Regions from separate parts of the Variovorax sp. V213 genome, predicted to be linked through region 1. Evidence: predicted binding sites of a transcription regulator. Region 1 holds the regulator's gene; the other holds the start of a gene.

Region 1 (7,262 bases):
GCAGCGGCAGGGTCGACATCACGATGGACATCAGCTCCATCAACACCGGCGTCGACCTGCTCAACCGCCACGTGCAAAGCAAGGATTTCTTCAACGTGGCCGAGTTTCCGACCGGCCGCTTCGTGGCGGACCGCATCGAATTCAACGGCGACAAGGTGGTCGACGTGCCGGGCACGCTCACGCTGATGGGCCAGACCAAACCGGTCACACTCAAGGCCGTGCGCTTCAACTGCTACCTGAACCCGCTCATCAACCGCCAGGTCTGCGGCGGCGACTTCGAGACCACGGTGCAGCGCAGCGACTGGGGCATCACCTGGGGCTTGAACTTCGGCTTCGAGAACAAGGTGAAGCTGCTGGTGCAGGTCGAAGCCGTCAACGTGCAGCAATAACCAAGAAATCATGACCGACATCACGGTTGCACTGCTGGGCATCGCGGGCGCGATGGTGGCGTGTTTGCGATTGCGGCGGCGCTGCGGTCGGCCTACCTGCGCTACAAGGCCTGGATCGACCGCGCGGCCGGCGGCGTGATGGTGCTGCTGGGCCTCAAGCTGCTGTCGGGCGTGCGCGCAAGCTGAGCTAAAGCAGGCTCTCGGGCGTGAGCGGCGCCAGCAGCTCGAGCATGGCGCGGCCCCAGAAATCGGAGTCGGGCTCCTCGTTCAGCACGGTGGTCTTGCCGGCCTCCTCGCTGATCCACTCGATGCGCGATGGGTTGCCGCCCTCGGCAAAGCGCAAGCGGTAGGCGCCCTGCTGCTTGAGCACGTCGATGAGCTTGAGCGCCTGCTGCGCCATCTCGGGGCTGCGGATGAAAAGGCCGATCTCGGTGTTGTGCGTTTCGGAGCGCGGATCGAAATTCATCGAGCCGACGAAAAGTACCTGCCGGTCGATGACGGCCGACTTGGCATGCAGCCGGCCGACCGAGGTGCCGAAGAGGCCGAGCCGCACGCTGCGGCGGGTGCGCGTGGTGCTGAGCTCGTACAGGTCGGCGCCCAGCTTCAGCATGTCCGGCCGGTAGCGGCGGTAGGCGGTGTGGACCAGGGGCTCGTCGGTGGCGGCGAGCGAATTGGTGATCACGCTGATCTTCACGTTGCGACGGCGGATCTCGCGCATCACCTCCAGGCCGGCCTCGCCCGGAATCAGGTAGGGCGAGACGATGGTCACTTCGGAGCGCGCGCGGCGCATCTGCTCGACCACGTTGTAGCGCACGCTGTCGACGTCGAGCAGCGGCACGCCGCCGTACGACGCCGTCTTGCCGATCACGCGGTCGGGCGAATCGGCGTAGGCCTCGGCAAGGGCCCAGATCAGGCCGAGCTTGCCAGTGGCAAGGTCCTCGGCCATCGGGCTGTAGCCCAGCAGGTCGTTGGGGGCGGGCCGAGGCGGCGGCGGCGTGGTGTCGGGGCCGGTGGCGGCTTCGAAGCGCTTTTGCAACTCTTCGCGCGGCACACCGGTGGCCACCACCGACTGGATGGGCCGCACGTAGGCGCTGTTCCAGTACTGGTCGAACAGGGTGCCGAGGCGCGGCACCAGCGCACCGGTCACGAAGGTGTCGAGATCGAGAAAATTCTCGCCCGCCGTGCGCCTGAAGTACTGGTTGCCGATGTTGCGGCCGCCCGCCACCGCCATGGCGCCGTCGGCAATGAAGAGCTTGTTGTGCATGCGCCGGTTGACGCGGCTGAAGTCGAAGAGCGAGGCCGCGAAGCGCTTGAGCAGGCTGCCGCGCCCGGCCGGAAACGGGTTGAAGAGGCGCAACTCGACGTTCGGCGTGGCGGCAAGGCCGAGCAGCAGTTCGTCCTCGCCCGAGGTGTAGAGGTCGTCCATCAGCAGCCGCACGCGAACGCCGCGCCCGGCGGCGTCGCGCAGGGTGCGCAGCAGGTAGCGGCCGGTCTCGTCGTTCTCGATCTGGTAGTACTGCACGTCGAGCGTGCGCTGGGCGCGCCGCGCGAGCTGGATGCGCGTGTCGAAGGCGAAGTCGCCGCCCGGCATCAGGCGAAAACCGCTGAGGTCGGGGTCGGGCTGCGCGGCCAGGGCGATCTTGCCGAGCGCGGTGTCGGCCGACACGGCCATGGCCCTGGTGGGTGGGCGCGGCGCTTCGTCGGGCAGGGTGGCGCAGCCGGCAAGCAGCAGCGCCGCCGCCATGGCGAAGACCCAATGCCCACAGCGCGACAGCAGGCGGCGACCGGCCATCGACGGCTTTCTACAACGCCTTGCGCAGGTTGGCGGGCGCGATGCGCAGCGCCTCGCGGTACTTGGCCACGGTGCGGCGCGCGCATTCGATGCCCTGCTCCTTGAGCATCTCGGAAATCTGGCTGTCGGACAGCGGTTTCTTGATGCTCTCGGAACTCACGAACTGCTTGATCAGCGCGCGCACCGCGGTGCTCGATGCATTGCCGCCGGTCTCGGTGCCGAGCGCTGAGCCGAAGAAGTACTTGAGCTCGACCGTGCCGAAGGGCGTGGCCATGTACTTGGCGGTGGTCACGCGCGAGATGGTCGATTCGTGCAGGCCGAGCTCGTCGGCGATCTCGCGCAGCACCAGCGGCCGCATCGCGAGCTCGCCGTGCACGAAGTAGCTTTTCTGCCGCTCGACGATGGCGTTGCTGACGCGCAGGATGGTGTCGAAGCGCTGCTGGATGTTCTTGATGAACCAGCGCGCCTCCTGCAGCCGCTGCGACAGCGCCTGGCTGCCCTCGCCCTTGTGCGACTTGAGCGCGCCGGCGTAGATGTCGTGCACGCGCAGCCGCGGCATCACCTCGGGGTTGAGCATGACGCGGAACTTGACGTTGGTGCCGCGGCCGATCTTGGTGACGATCACGTCGGGGATCACGATGTTGCGCTCGACGTCGACAAAACGGCGGCCCGGCTTGGGCTCCAGGCGCGCGATGATCTGCAGCGCCGAGCGCACCAGGTCTTCGTTGGTGCGGGTGAGCGTGGCCAGGCGCTTGAAGTCGCGCCGCGCGAGCAGCTCCATCGGCTGCTTGCAGATGGCAATGGCGGTCTTGCGGACCAGGGCATGCTCTTCGGTTTCGTCTTCGCTCGCGAGCGCGCGCAGCTGGATGCCGAGGCATTCGCCCAGGTCGCGCGCGCCGACACCGGCCGGCTCCAGGCTCTGCAGCAGGCCGAGCGCCACCTGGAAGTGATGCACCAGTTCGTCGAACTGGTCGTTGTCGTCGCCCGCGAGGCCCGAGGCCAGCGCCGGCAGCGAATCTTCGAGGTAGCCGTCGTCGTTGAGCGATTCGATCAGGAAGCGCAGCGCGGCGCTGTCGTTCTCGTTGAGCCGGAGGCTGAGCGCCTGCCGGTGCAGGAAGGACTGCAGCGACTCCTGGCTGCGCGCGAGTTCGGTGGCGTCGGCGCGCTCGTCGTCGCCAAGATTGTTCTGGCGCGCGGGGGCGTCGCTGCCCCACTCGCTGTCGTCCGGCGCCATGTCGACGGTGCCGTCGCCCTCCCAGTCGGGCTCGCGCTCGGTGGCGTCGGCGGCGGGAATGTCGGTGTCGGCCGCCGCGGTGGTTTCGCTGGATGTGGTGGCCGCGCTGCTCGTCGGGGCCGAGGCGAAGTCGCTCTCGCCGGCCTCGCCCGACGACTCATCGCGCGGCACCGGGGTATCGATGGCATCGAGGCCGAATTCCTCGCGCGCCGCTTCTTCCGCGGTGCGTTCGAGGAACGGGTTCTCGTCCAGCATCTGCTCGACCTCCTGGCTCAGTTCGAGCGTGGAGAGCTGCAGCAGCCGGATCGACTGCTGCAGCTGGGGCGTGAGCGCCAGATGCTGCGAGACGCGAAGGGACAGCCCTTGCTTCATGGAGACCGACTCCTCCCTTACATCCGGAAGTGCTCGCCGAGGTACACCCTGCGTACTTCGGCGTTGTCGACGATCTCCGAGGGCGTGCCTTGTGCCAGCACATGCCCGTCGCTGATGATGAACGCGTGATCGCAGATGCCCAGCGTTTCACGCACGTTGTGGTCGGTGATGAGCACGCCGATGCCGCGTTCTTTCAGGAAGCTGATGATCCGCTGGATCTCGATCACCGCGATCGGGTCGATGCCGGCAAAGGGCTCGTCCAGCAGGATGAAGCGCGGCTGCGTGGCCAGCGCGCGGGCAATTTCGACCCGGCGCCGTTCGCCGCCCGAGAGCGCGAGCGCCGGAGAATCGCGCAGATGATCCACCCGCAGGTCGGCCAGCAGCCCTGAGAGCCGCTCTTCGGTGCGTTGCTTGGACAGGGGGGCGGGCTTGCCATTGCCATCGGGCTCGCGCTGGAGCTCGAGCACGGCGCGCACGTTTTCCTCGACCGTGAGCTTGCGGAAGATGGAGGCTTCCTGCGGCAGGTAGCTCAGGCCCATGCGGGCGCGCCGGTGGATCGGCATGTGCGCAATGGGTTCGCCGTCGATGGTGATCTCGCCAGCATCGGCCCGCACCAGGCCCACGATCATGTAGAACGAGGTGGTCTTGCCGGCGCCGTTGGGGCCCAGAAGCCCGACGACTTCGCCCTTTTGAACGTCTAGCGAGACATCCTTGACGACCTTGCGGCTGCCGTAGCTTTTCTGCAGGCCCCGCACCACCAGGCGGCTGCCCGGCGTGCCGTTGGTATTCTGGATTCCAGCAGCTTCGATCACTTGCGCCCTTCCCCTTCGCCGCCGCCGAGCGTGGTGGTCGAGCGCAGGCCGGCACCGGGTGCCGGCTGGGGCGCCGCTGGCGCGGCCCGTCCGCCGGCCGGAGCCGAGGCGCCTGGCGCGGGCGCCGTGGCGCTCTTGGGCGTCAGGATGGTCTTCACCCGCCCCCCGCCCGCGGGCGCATTCACCCCGGTGTTCGGCGGCACGGTGGAACCGTTGACCGTGTAGGTGTCGTTGCTCTGGTCATAGACAATGAGCGCGCCGCTGCTTTCGTCGTTCGGCGTGGCGCCCAGCAGGCGGCGCATGACGGCATTGCGGATGAACTTGACGTTGTCGGCGCGGCTGTCGTATTCGATGACCTCGGACTCGCCCTCGATCCACTCGTCGGGCGCATTGCGCTTCTGCTTGTAATAGGCCCGCTTGCCGGGAGCCGCCGTGACCACCCCGTACTGGTAGCCCTCGGCGTCCTGCCGCACGTCGATGCGCGCGCCGCGGATGATGATCGTGCCCTTCGTGACCAGCACGTTCCCGGTGAACACGCTCGTCTGCTTGAGGTCGTCATAACGCATCGCGTCGGACTCGATGTTCATCGGCTTGGTGCGGTCGGCCGTCTCGGCCAGGGCGCCCGAGGCGAGACCGGCCAGCAACAGCGCGCCAACGCTCAGGCGAGTCAGGCGGCCGAGGCGGCGAACAAGAGGGGTGGTGTTGGAGTAGGAGTGCAATGTCATAGAGGCACGAAACTTGCTCTGCATTGTATGCGGCAGATGGCGCCAGCCCTGCACGCACGGATGAAAAAGCCCGCCAAAGCGGGCTTGACATCCATCCGGAAACACCGCGAAACCGGCTCCGCCGGCCGCAGGTGATACCCCCCGGAAAAGGGGGTCAGCCCTTCTTGGCTTCGCCGATCAGGAAGTTGGTGACCTGGAGCGCCTTGGTCATGTTGCCGGCCGTTTCGCCGTCCACATACCAGCGGCCGGCAATGGCCAGGGCCGGAACGCCGGCCACCTTGTAGGCGTCGGTCATCTGCGAGGCGCGCTTGGCCTTGCTGGCCACGCCGAACGAGGTGAAGACCTCCTTGAACTTGGCGCCGTCCAGGCCGTTGGCGGTGGCCCAGGCAATGATGTTGGCGTCGCCGTTCACGTTCTGGCGCTGCTTGTGGATCGCGTCGAACACCTTCGGCTGGAATTCGTCGACCTTGCCCAGCGTTTCGAGCGCGTAGTACAGGCGCTGCTTGGCTTCGACGTCGTTGCCCACGAAAGGCACGGGCACGCGGCGGAAGGCCACTTCCTTCGGCACGGTCTTGAGCCAGGCTTCGAGCTGCGGCTCGAAATCGTTGCAGTGCGGGCAGTTGTACGAGAAGAACTCGATCACTTCGATCTTGCCCGCGGGCGCATCGACCGCCACGCGCTTGTCGAGCACCAGGTACTCGGTGCCGGCCTTGGGCACGCGCGCCTGGGCGTGCGCGGTGTTGCCAGCCAGGGAAAGCACCCCGAGCGAGGTGGCGGCCAGCGAAAAATCACGACGTTTCATTGAAAGAGTTCTCCTGTTGGGTACGGCAGACTGAGCCGGCGCGCCGCGCGGAGTTCCCGCATGCGGCTTGCCCAGGACAATCCGGGTCGGCGGCGGCCCGTGCCGCGCGGCGAAGCTTAAAGAATATTCGTGACCGCCGCTCGCGGATGCCGCGGCCGGCGGCTCGTCGATCTCAGCGCTGGACGCGCACCAGCGCCGATTCGAGGCCGCCGCTGTCGAGCCGCTCTTTCAGGCGGTCGGCATCGTCCTTCTTGTTGAACGGGCCCGCGCGCACCCGGTAGACGGTGCGGCCGGCCTGCTCGCGCTCGGTGACGCGGGCCTCGACGCCCATCAACGACAGCTTGGCGCGCTGGGCCTCGGCGTCTTCGGTGGTGCGGAAGGCGCCAGCCTGCACGAAATACATGAACGGATCGGCCCCCGCTGCCCCGCTGTTGCTGCTGGGCGCGGCGGAAGCGGTGGTGGTGCTGCTGCTGCCGCCGGCCCGCGCGCGGGCAAGGTCGCCCAGCGGATCGTTCGACGGCGGCAGCGGATTGGCCTCGGCCGGCACCGGCGCCGGACGCGGGGGCTTTGGAGCCACCACCACGGGCACCGGCGGGGCCGGCGGGGCCGGCGGCGGTGCGGTGGCCGGTGCCACGGCGGTGGTGTCGCCGCCGGCCGGCGCGACGGGTCCGGTGGCAGCCGGCTTGGGTGCGCCGGCCTTGCCCGCCAAGGGCGCGTTGGGGTCCCAATCGCGGTTCTTGCGGGCCTCGGCTTCATCCTGCTCGGCGCCGCCGCGCTGGGTCTTGGTCACGAACGGGATCGGCACCTTGGTCACGTAGACCGCGATGCCCAGCGCGACACCCAACCCCAGCACCAGGCCGACGATGAGCCCGATGACGATGTTGCCGCGTTGTCTGTTTGTCTTCTTCATGGTCATTTCACATCTTGCTCGGCGCACTGACGCCGAGAATCGCGAGGCCATTGTGCAGCACCTGCGCGGTGGCGGCGACAAGCGCGAGCCGCGCCAGCTTGACCGGCTCTTCGTCGACCAGGATGCGCTCGGCGTCGTAGTAGCTGTGGTAGCAGGCCGCCAGTTCGCGCAGGTAGAAAGTGACGTCGTGCGGCGCGAAATCCTTCGCAGCGGCCGTGAGCATGGC
Region 2 (7,262 bases), on a different replicon from region 1:
CCCAAGCCTGCCTCACCTGCGTGACCTGGTCGACCACGGCGCCGGTGAGCTGCACCTTGGCCTGGGCGGACTGGCTGCGCGAAATGGACAGGCGCTGCGGCAGCAGGATGAGGTCGACGAGGCCGAAGGACAGCAGCCGCCCGATCTCGAGCTCGCTGTTCAGACGCATCCGCTCGAAGGTGAAGACCGGATTGGGCAGCCGCCCCGTCTGGTCGGCCGCGGCCATGTCGCCCCAGCTCTGGGCGACCAGCGCCTGCACGGCCGGGCTGTTGGCCAGCGCGAGCTGCACCGCGTCGCTCTGCGAGAGCGGCCCGGACAGCAGCTCCTGCGTCAGCGCCGCGCGGCGGTCCCGCTGTTCCTGCGTGCGGCTGAGTTCGAGCTTGCCGCCGGTGAACTGCTGGGCCTGGGTGTTCGTGTCCTGCAGCGCGTCGTCGATGCCCACCGAGGCGCAGCCGGCCAGGAAGGCGGCCGCCACGGCAACGGCCGAAAGGCGCAAGGCGCGCTTCATGGCTTCTCCTTGGCCGCGGGCATCGGCATCGCATGGCCTGGCTGCGCCTGAGGTTCAGCGGGTGCGCCCTTGGGCGGCTCGGCCGCGGGCGGAGTGCTCTCGGCGGCCTCCTTGGCGTAGGCCTGCCAGCCGCCGCGGCGGTAGACCGTCTCGTTGGCCTCCTTCCACGGGATCGGCTTTACGTCGGCAAAGGGCCGGTAACCCTCCAGCGCGGACTTGTAGTCCGGGACGGTGGGCGCGGGTTGCGCCGCGGCAGAGAGCGCCCCGAAAGCGGAAAGTAGAACCAGCCAACCGGCTGGCGATGAATGGAACATGGCGTCCTCGCGAGTTCATGAACGGGTGCGTCGAAGCTGCCCCCGGGGCAGGCATGACGCAGGCGATGCATGCGCGCTCGCTGCAGCCCGTGACCGGGCCGCACGCAGGCGCACGAACGCTTCAGGCGCGAGGAGGTTTGTCGAGAAGGCGCGGCGGGACCGTGGCCACCGTGCTGGCGGGCTCGGTCAGGTCGGCGCGGGGAAGGCCCTGGAACACCGCGAGTTCCAGCGTGCTGGTGAGGGCAGTGGCATGGCAGGCGCCGCAGGTGCCGCACTTGTGCATGGCATCGGGCGCTGCATGGGCGGTTGTGTCGGCGTTGTCGTGCGCGGGCTGCCTGGCATCTTGCGCAGCCGCTTCGTGGTGACGATGGTCCGCATGTCCATCGCCGTGCACCGCCGGCCCGACCGACGCCGCGGCCACCGCACGCTCATGGCCCGGTCCGCAAAAGACCATGGCTGCCGCCGCGTAGGCCTGGAAAGGCACGGCAAACATCATGATCCAAAGGACGAAAAGGCGAACCCGGTGCATGGGTCGGATTGTAGACAAGGCGGGGCATCCGTCTACGCTGTGGGTCTATCCAGTCGGCATCCAGCGCCACAACTAGTAGGAAAGTACCGACCCGCACTGGCGGCCCCGGCCCGCGCGGGCTGTCGGCGGTTGTGGCTCAGATGAGGACTCAGTCAGGCAACGGAGGTAATCCCATGCATGCAAGAGTTCGTTTCCTCGGCCACTCGGTGCACCAGATGCTGGTGGTCTTTCCGCTGGGGCTGCTGGCCACCGCAGTGGTCTTCGACCTCATCTACCTGGCGGGCAGGAGCCAGGTCATGGCGGCCGTGTCTTATTGGATGATCGCGGCCGGCCTGGTGGGCGGTGTTCTCGCTGCGCCCTTCGGCACCCTCGACTGGCTGAGCATTCCGGCGGGAACGCGCGCCAAGCGCATCGGCGCCATGCACGGAGCCGGCAACGTGGTGGTGCTGCTTCTCTTCGCCTCGAGCTTCTTGCTGCGTGACCGGGACTACGCCCCGGTGCCAAGCCAGATGGTCTGGGCCTTCGCGGGTGCGGCCATCGCGCTGGTCACGGCCTGGCTCGGCGGTGAGCTGGTGGACCGGCTCGCGGTCGGCGTCGACGAGGATGCCGGCGTGAACGCCTCCAGTTCCTTGCGCAAGCCGCACGCCGCCGCCGGCAAGTAGCGGCGTTCCTCGTGCAGCAAGCCGCGCGCCGGATGCGCGCGTGGCCGCTGCGCGCTCAGAAGAACCCGAGCTTCTTCGGCGAATAGCTCACGAGCAGGTTCTTGGTCTGCTGGTAGTGGTCGAGCATCATCTTGTGGGTTTCGCGGCCGATGCCCGACTCCTTGTAGCCCCCGAACGTGGCATGCGCCGGATAGGCGTGGTAGCAGTTGGTCCACACGCGGCCGGCCTGGATCGCGCGGCCCATGCGGTAGGCCGTGCTTCCGTCGCGCGTCCACACGCCGGCGCCCAGGCCGTAGGGCGTGTCGTTGGCAATCTCCAGTGCCTCGGCTTCGGTCTTGAAGGTGGCGATGGCGAGCACCGGGCCGAAGATTTCTTCCTGGAAGATGCGCATCTTGTTGTGGCCCTTGAACAGCGTGGGCTGGATGTAGTAGCCGCCGGCCAGCTCGCCGCCGAGCTGCGCGCGGCCGCCGCCGGTCAGGCACTGCGCGCCCTCTTCCCTGCCCAGCGCAAGGTAACTCATGATCTTGTCCATCTGCATGGCCGACGCCTGGGCGCCCATCATGGTGTCGGTGTCCAGCGGGTGGCCCTGCTTGATGGCCTTGATGCGCTCCAGCGCGCGCGCCATGAACTTGTCGTAGATCGACTCCTGGATCAACGCGCGCGACGGGCAGGTGCAGACCTCGCCCTGGTTGAAGGCGAACAGCACCAGGCCTTCGATGGCCTTGTCGAAGAAGTCGTCGTCCGCATCGGCGATGTCCTCGAAGAAGATGTTGGGGCTCTTGCCGCCCAGCTCCAGCGTGGCAGGAATGAGGTTGCCGGCCGCGGCCTGCGCGATGACCCGGCCCGTGGCCGTGGAGCCCGTGAATGCGATCTTCGCGATGCGCTTGCTGCCCGCCAGCGCCATGCCGGCTTCGCGGCCGTAGCCGTTGACGATGTTGAGCACGCCGGGCGGCAGCAGGTCGGCCAGCAGTTCGGCCATCACCATGATGCTCACGGGCGTCGATTCGGCCGGCTTGAGCACCACGCAGTTGCCCGCGGCAATGGCGGGCGCGAGCTTCCACGCGGCCATCAGGATCGGGAAGTTCCACGGGATGATCAGCCCCACCACGCCCAGCGGTTCATGGAAGTGATAGGCGATGGTGTTCTCGTCGATCTCGCTCAGCGCGCCCTCCTGCGCGCGCAGGCAGCCGGCGAAATAGCGGAAGTGGTCGATGGTCAGCGGAATGTCGGCATTGAGCGTCTCGCGGATCGGCTTGCCGTTGTCCACGGTTTCCGCGTAGGCAAGCAGCTCGAGGTTCTGCTCCAGGCGGTCCGCGATCTTCAGCAGCACGCCGGCGCGCTCGGCCGGCGAGGTGCGGCCCCATTGGCCCTTGGCCGCGTGGGCCGCGTCGAGGGCAAGCTCGATGTCTTCCGCGCCCGAGCGGGCCGCGCGGGTGTAGGGCTGGCCGGTGATTGGCGTGATCACATCGAAGTACTGGCCCTTCACCGGCGGCACGAACTTGCCGTTGATGAAGTTGTCGTAGGCCGGCTTGAACTCGATCTTCGCGCCGGGGGTGTTGGGGCTGGCGTATTGCATGGTGTTCTCGTCTCCGTTGGGTAGGGGTGGAAGGCGACCGCGCAAACCGGATGCTGCGCGGTCTCCTGGGGTGCTGCATTGCACGCGCCGTGCCACCTGGGCTCGAACACCATTGGCCCGATCTGGCGCACGAAACGGGTCGGCTTTTTGCGCCAGACTGCAACAGGGGCGTGTGCCGCGGTGAGCACCTGTCACGAAAAGGGACAGTGCACACCCCTCCGTTCATGCTCCAGGCAGTGCCGCGCCGCGAAGGCGTCGCGCCGAAGAAGATGCTGACATCGGCATGACTGCGAAATCCTGTGCTGGATCGCGAGCCCAATTCGATGTGAACGGGAACACGATGGCTCCTATGCTTGTAGCGCACGGCACCCCTCGCCTGTCGCCGCGGCGGCGCCTTCCTCCCCTTTCCACTGGAGCTTCTCTCGTATGTCCCTGCAAGATTTCAAGGTCCTCACCTTCGACGTGGTCGGAACGCTTATCGATTTCGAAGGCGGCATGCTCGCCTACCTGCGCTCGGCGGTGCCCGATGCCGCCGTGAGCGACGACGACTTTCTGGCCGCCTACCGGGCCGCCCGCGCCGACGGCAACGCGGGCTGGTACCCCGATGACCTGGAGCGCTGCTGGCACGCCATCTCACCCGCACTGGGCCTGCCAGACACCGATGCGCTGGCAAAAGGCCTGCGCGATTCGGTGGCGCAGTGGCCCGCGTTTCCGGACTCGGTGGAAGCGCTCCAGCGGCTGCACAAGCGCTTCAAGCTGGTAACGATGACCAACGCCCAGCACTGGGCGCTGGCCCATTTCGACAAGACCCTGGGCTCGCCCTTCGACATGCTCCTGAGCTGCGACGACGCGCTGTGCGAGAAACCCGACGCGCGCTACTTCGCCTATGCGCGCGGCCGCTTCGAGGGCGCATGGGGCTACAAACAGGCCGACAACCTGCACGTGGCGCAAAGCCAGTACCACGACATCGGCATCTCCAAGCAACTGGGCATCACCACCTGCTGGATCGAGCGTCGCCATGCGCAGAAGGGATCGGGCGGCACCATCGAGTCGAAGCGCACCGAACCCGACTACCACTTCCACACGTTGACCGAGCTGGCCGACGCCGTCGAGGCAGGGCGCTGACCATGAGCATCACCGTTCTGCAGCAGTCCGCCACCATCGGCGGCCTGCAAGACCAGGGCACGCCCGCGCGCCCGCTGAGCCAGCCGCCCTGCCAACTGCGCGGCATCGACGTCGAGCTGGCGGGTGCCGGCGGCAACGACAGCGGCATCTGGGAGTGCGAGCCCGGCCGCTTCGAGCGCCAGCTGCCCAACGCCGAGGTCATGCACATCCTCACGGGCGCCTGCAGCTTCACGCCGACCGGCGGCGAACCGCTTCGGATCCGAGCCGGCGACACGCTGTTCTTTCCGGCCAACACCACCGGCGAGTGGCACGTGCACGAGACCCTGCGCAAGGTCTTCGTCGTGATGGCGATGTAGCTTTTTTTGCGGCGACCGGTTGCGGCTTCGAGGACCGCTGCGCGGGCTCAGAGCATGCCGTTGCGAAAGAGCAGCCCGCGCCAGAAGCCCAACTGCATGTCGAGGCGGCCCCGGTTGATGAGGTCCCGCAGCAGGCGCTGGCGGGTCGGTGCGGGCACGTTGTCCAGGATGTCCGCGCAGTCGTGCTCGCGATACAGCCCGCGCGAGAACAGGTCGCGCTTGACCACCGGGCAGCCCAGCAGGCGATAGAAGAGGCCGAAGCCGAAATGCAGCTGGCTGCCGTTGGTCACGTGCTCCAGGATGTGATCGATCAGCAGCTGGCGCGACAGCCGCTGCGCGCTTTGTGCCATGGCGTGCGCTTCGCTCGTCTTCGGCGCCGCGTGCGCGGGCGCATCCCGGCTCAGCAAGGCGACGCGTCCGTCCGCTTCGCGCAAGCTGCGCAATGCACCGAGCGTCGGCGTGCCGGCGGGCCCCGGAGCGGCCATCGCCGCGTCGCTTGCGGCAACGCCACCGCTCGGCACGTCGGCGTTGAGGATCAGTTCGCGCGCACTGAAGGACTGGCCCAGCACGGTCATCAGCACATGCCGGCGAAAGCCGTACGGCAGCCATCGCGTGGCGTCCACCACTTCGTGCAGGGGCATATCGCGCAGCTTGCGGGCGAGCCGCGTCGCGTCGTAGATCACGTCGATCGAGCAGGCCAGCCTCTTGAGCATGGCAGTCAAGCCCAATTCGCCGGCATGAATCGTGTGCTTGCGCAAGTCGTAGGGCGTGTAGTCCTGCCAGAACCGGCGGAACTCTGGATGCACGAATGCGGCGCCGCTCACTGACAGCGCAAAAGAGCCGACGTGATGCTGGTACTGGTTCTCGCCCAGGCCGACCACATCGAACTCGCTGAAGATGAACTCGGCCACCAGGCGGTCCAGCTCGGTGCCCTCGATGTAGAGCAGGCTGTCGTTGAAGTACAGCATGCGTTCCGGCTTCACGCCCTGCGACAGCAGGCTCAGCGTGGCGGCGCGGTAAGCGCCAAAGTCGCGCCCCACGTTGCGCCGGACCATCACCCGGTGGACCCGCTGCGAGAGCGCGCCCAGCTCTTCCGCGGGCACCTCGCCGTTGCACACGAGCACCGTGTTCACCTTGGCGCGCCGCAGTGCGTCCAGCAGCACATGCAGGTTGGCCGATTCGCCATGGCCGGCGTACTTGACCACGATCGCATACACCTCGCCGTGCGGCGGCACCACGACCTTGTCGGATTCGAAGCGCGGCCGGCGCTCGCGGCGCACGGCCGGCTGCTGCAGCAGCTTCGAACCCACGGTGTAACAGCCAAGAACCATCTGGACGGTGCGGCGACGCGCGAAGGACAGGAGGGAATGGATCAATCGCATGAGGTCTCCGCACACCGGTTAGTCAAAGCCGGCCCTTCTGGGCCACACTGCGGGTCTTATACATCTTGAAATGCCCCGCGCACAGCCGTGCTTCACCCATGAACTTCCGCGACCACATCCGTTCCCACATCGCGCCCGGTGAACGGGCCCTCGAGTTCGGGGCCTCTTACTCGCCCATCCTGCGCAAGTCCGCCGGCTTCAACGTGTCGGTGGTCGACCACGCAAGCGCGGACGAGCTGCGGCGCAAGTACGCGGACGATCCGAACGTGGACGTCGCGATGATCGAGGAGGTGGACGCCATCGACGACGGCGCCGAGCTCGATGTGCTGCTGCCGCCCGGCGAGCGCTTCGCGCACATCGTTGCCAGCCACGTGTTCGAGCACCTGACCGATCCAATCCATTTCCTGCAGCGCTGCGAGCGCGCGCTGTCGGACACCGGCCGCCTGTACCTGCTGATCCCCGATCGCCGCTACACCTTCGACTACTTCCGCCCGGTCTCGACCACCGGCCAGGTGCTGCAGGCCTTCGTCGACGGACGCCGCCGGCACAACGTAGGCGCGCTCTACGACCAGGCGGCCTACAGCGCCACGCGCGGCGGCGCAGCCGTGTGGGGGCCAGGCTCGCCGGGCCCCTTCGGCATGCCCGGCGTGGCGCATGCGGGCTACGACAACGCGCTGGGCGCCGACCCTGCCACCTACCGCGATTGCCATGCCTGGGTGTTCACGGCCTCCAGCTTCCGGTTGATCATGCAGGAGCTGCGCGAGCTCGGCCTGATCTCGCTGGGCGAGACCTTCTTCCATGACTGCCTGG

What was found. The regulator sigma-54, encoded in region 1, starts transcription at its own class of promoters, with help from an activator protein. The targets are predictions, from matches to a motif close to TGGCANGNAANCTGCTTT.
Region 2: the regulator sigma-54 is predicted to act here: its motif matches at 3,667-3,684, upstream of adh (aldehyde dehydrogenase).

The regions. Positions count from the first base shown of each region.
Region 1 covers NZ_AP028664.1:4,693,160-4,700,421, forward strand. The annotation lists gene ACAM55_RS22190 (YceI family protein) at 1-389, shown strand, start outside; gene ACAM55_RS22195 (hypothetical protein) at 450-575, shown strand; gene ACAM55_RS22200 (phospholipase D family protein) at 577-2,181, opposite strand; gene rpoN (RNA polymerase factor sigma-54) at 2,192-3,787, opposite strand; gene lptB (LPS export ABC transporter ATP-binding protein) at 3,805-4,599, opposite strand; gene lptA (lipopolysaccharide transport periplasmic protein LptA) at 4,596-5,324, opposite strand; gene ACAM55_RS22220 (thiol:disulfide interchange protein DsbA/DsbL) at 5,479-6,126, opposite strand; gene ACAM55_RS22225 (SPOR domain-containing protein) at 6,299-7,036, opposite strand; gene argS (arginine--tRNA ligase) at 7,044-7,262, opposite strand, start outside.
Region 2 covers NZ_AP028665.1:531,639-538,900, reverse strand. The annotation lists gene ACAM55_RS27610 (TolC family protein) at 1-508, opposite strand, end outside; gene ACAM55_RS27605 (hypothetical protein) at 505-822, opposite strand; gene ACAM55_RS27600 (hypothetical protein) at 944-1,351, opposite strand; gene ACAM55_RS27595 (DUF2231 domain-containing protein) at 1,525-2,013, shown strand; gene adh (aldehyde dehydrogenase) at 2,069-3,589, opposite strand; gene ACAM55_RS27585 (HAD-IA family hydrolase) at 4,016-4,714, shown strand; gene ACAM55_RS27580 (cupin domain-containing protein) at 4,717-5,070, shown strand; gene ACAM55_RS27575 (hypothetical protein) at 5,118-6,380, opposite strand; gene ACAM55_RS27570 (class I SAM-dependent methyltransferase) at 6,551-7,262, shown strand, end outside.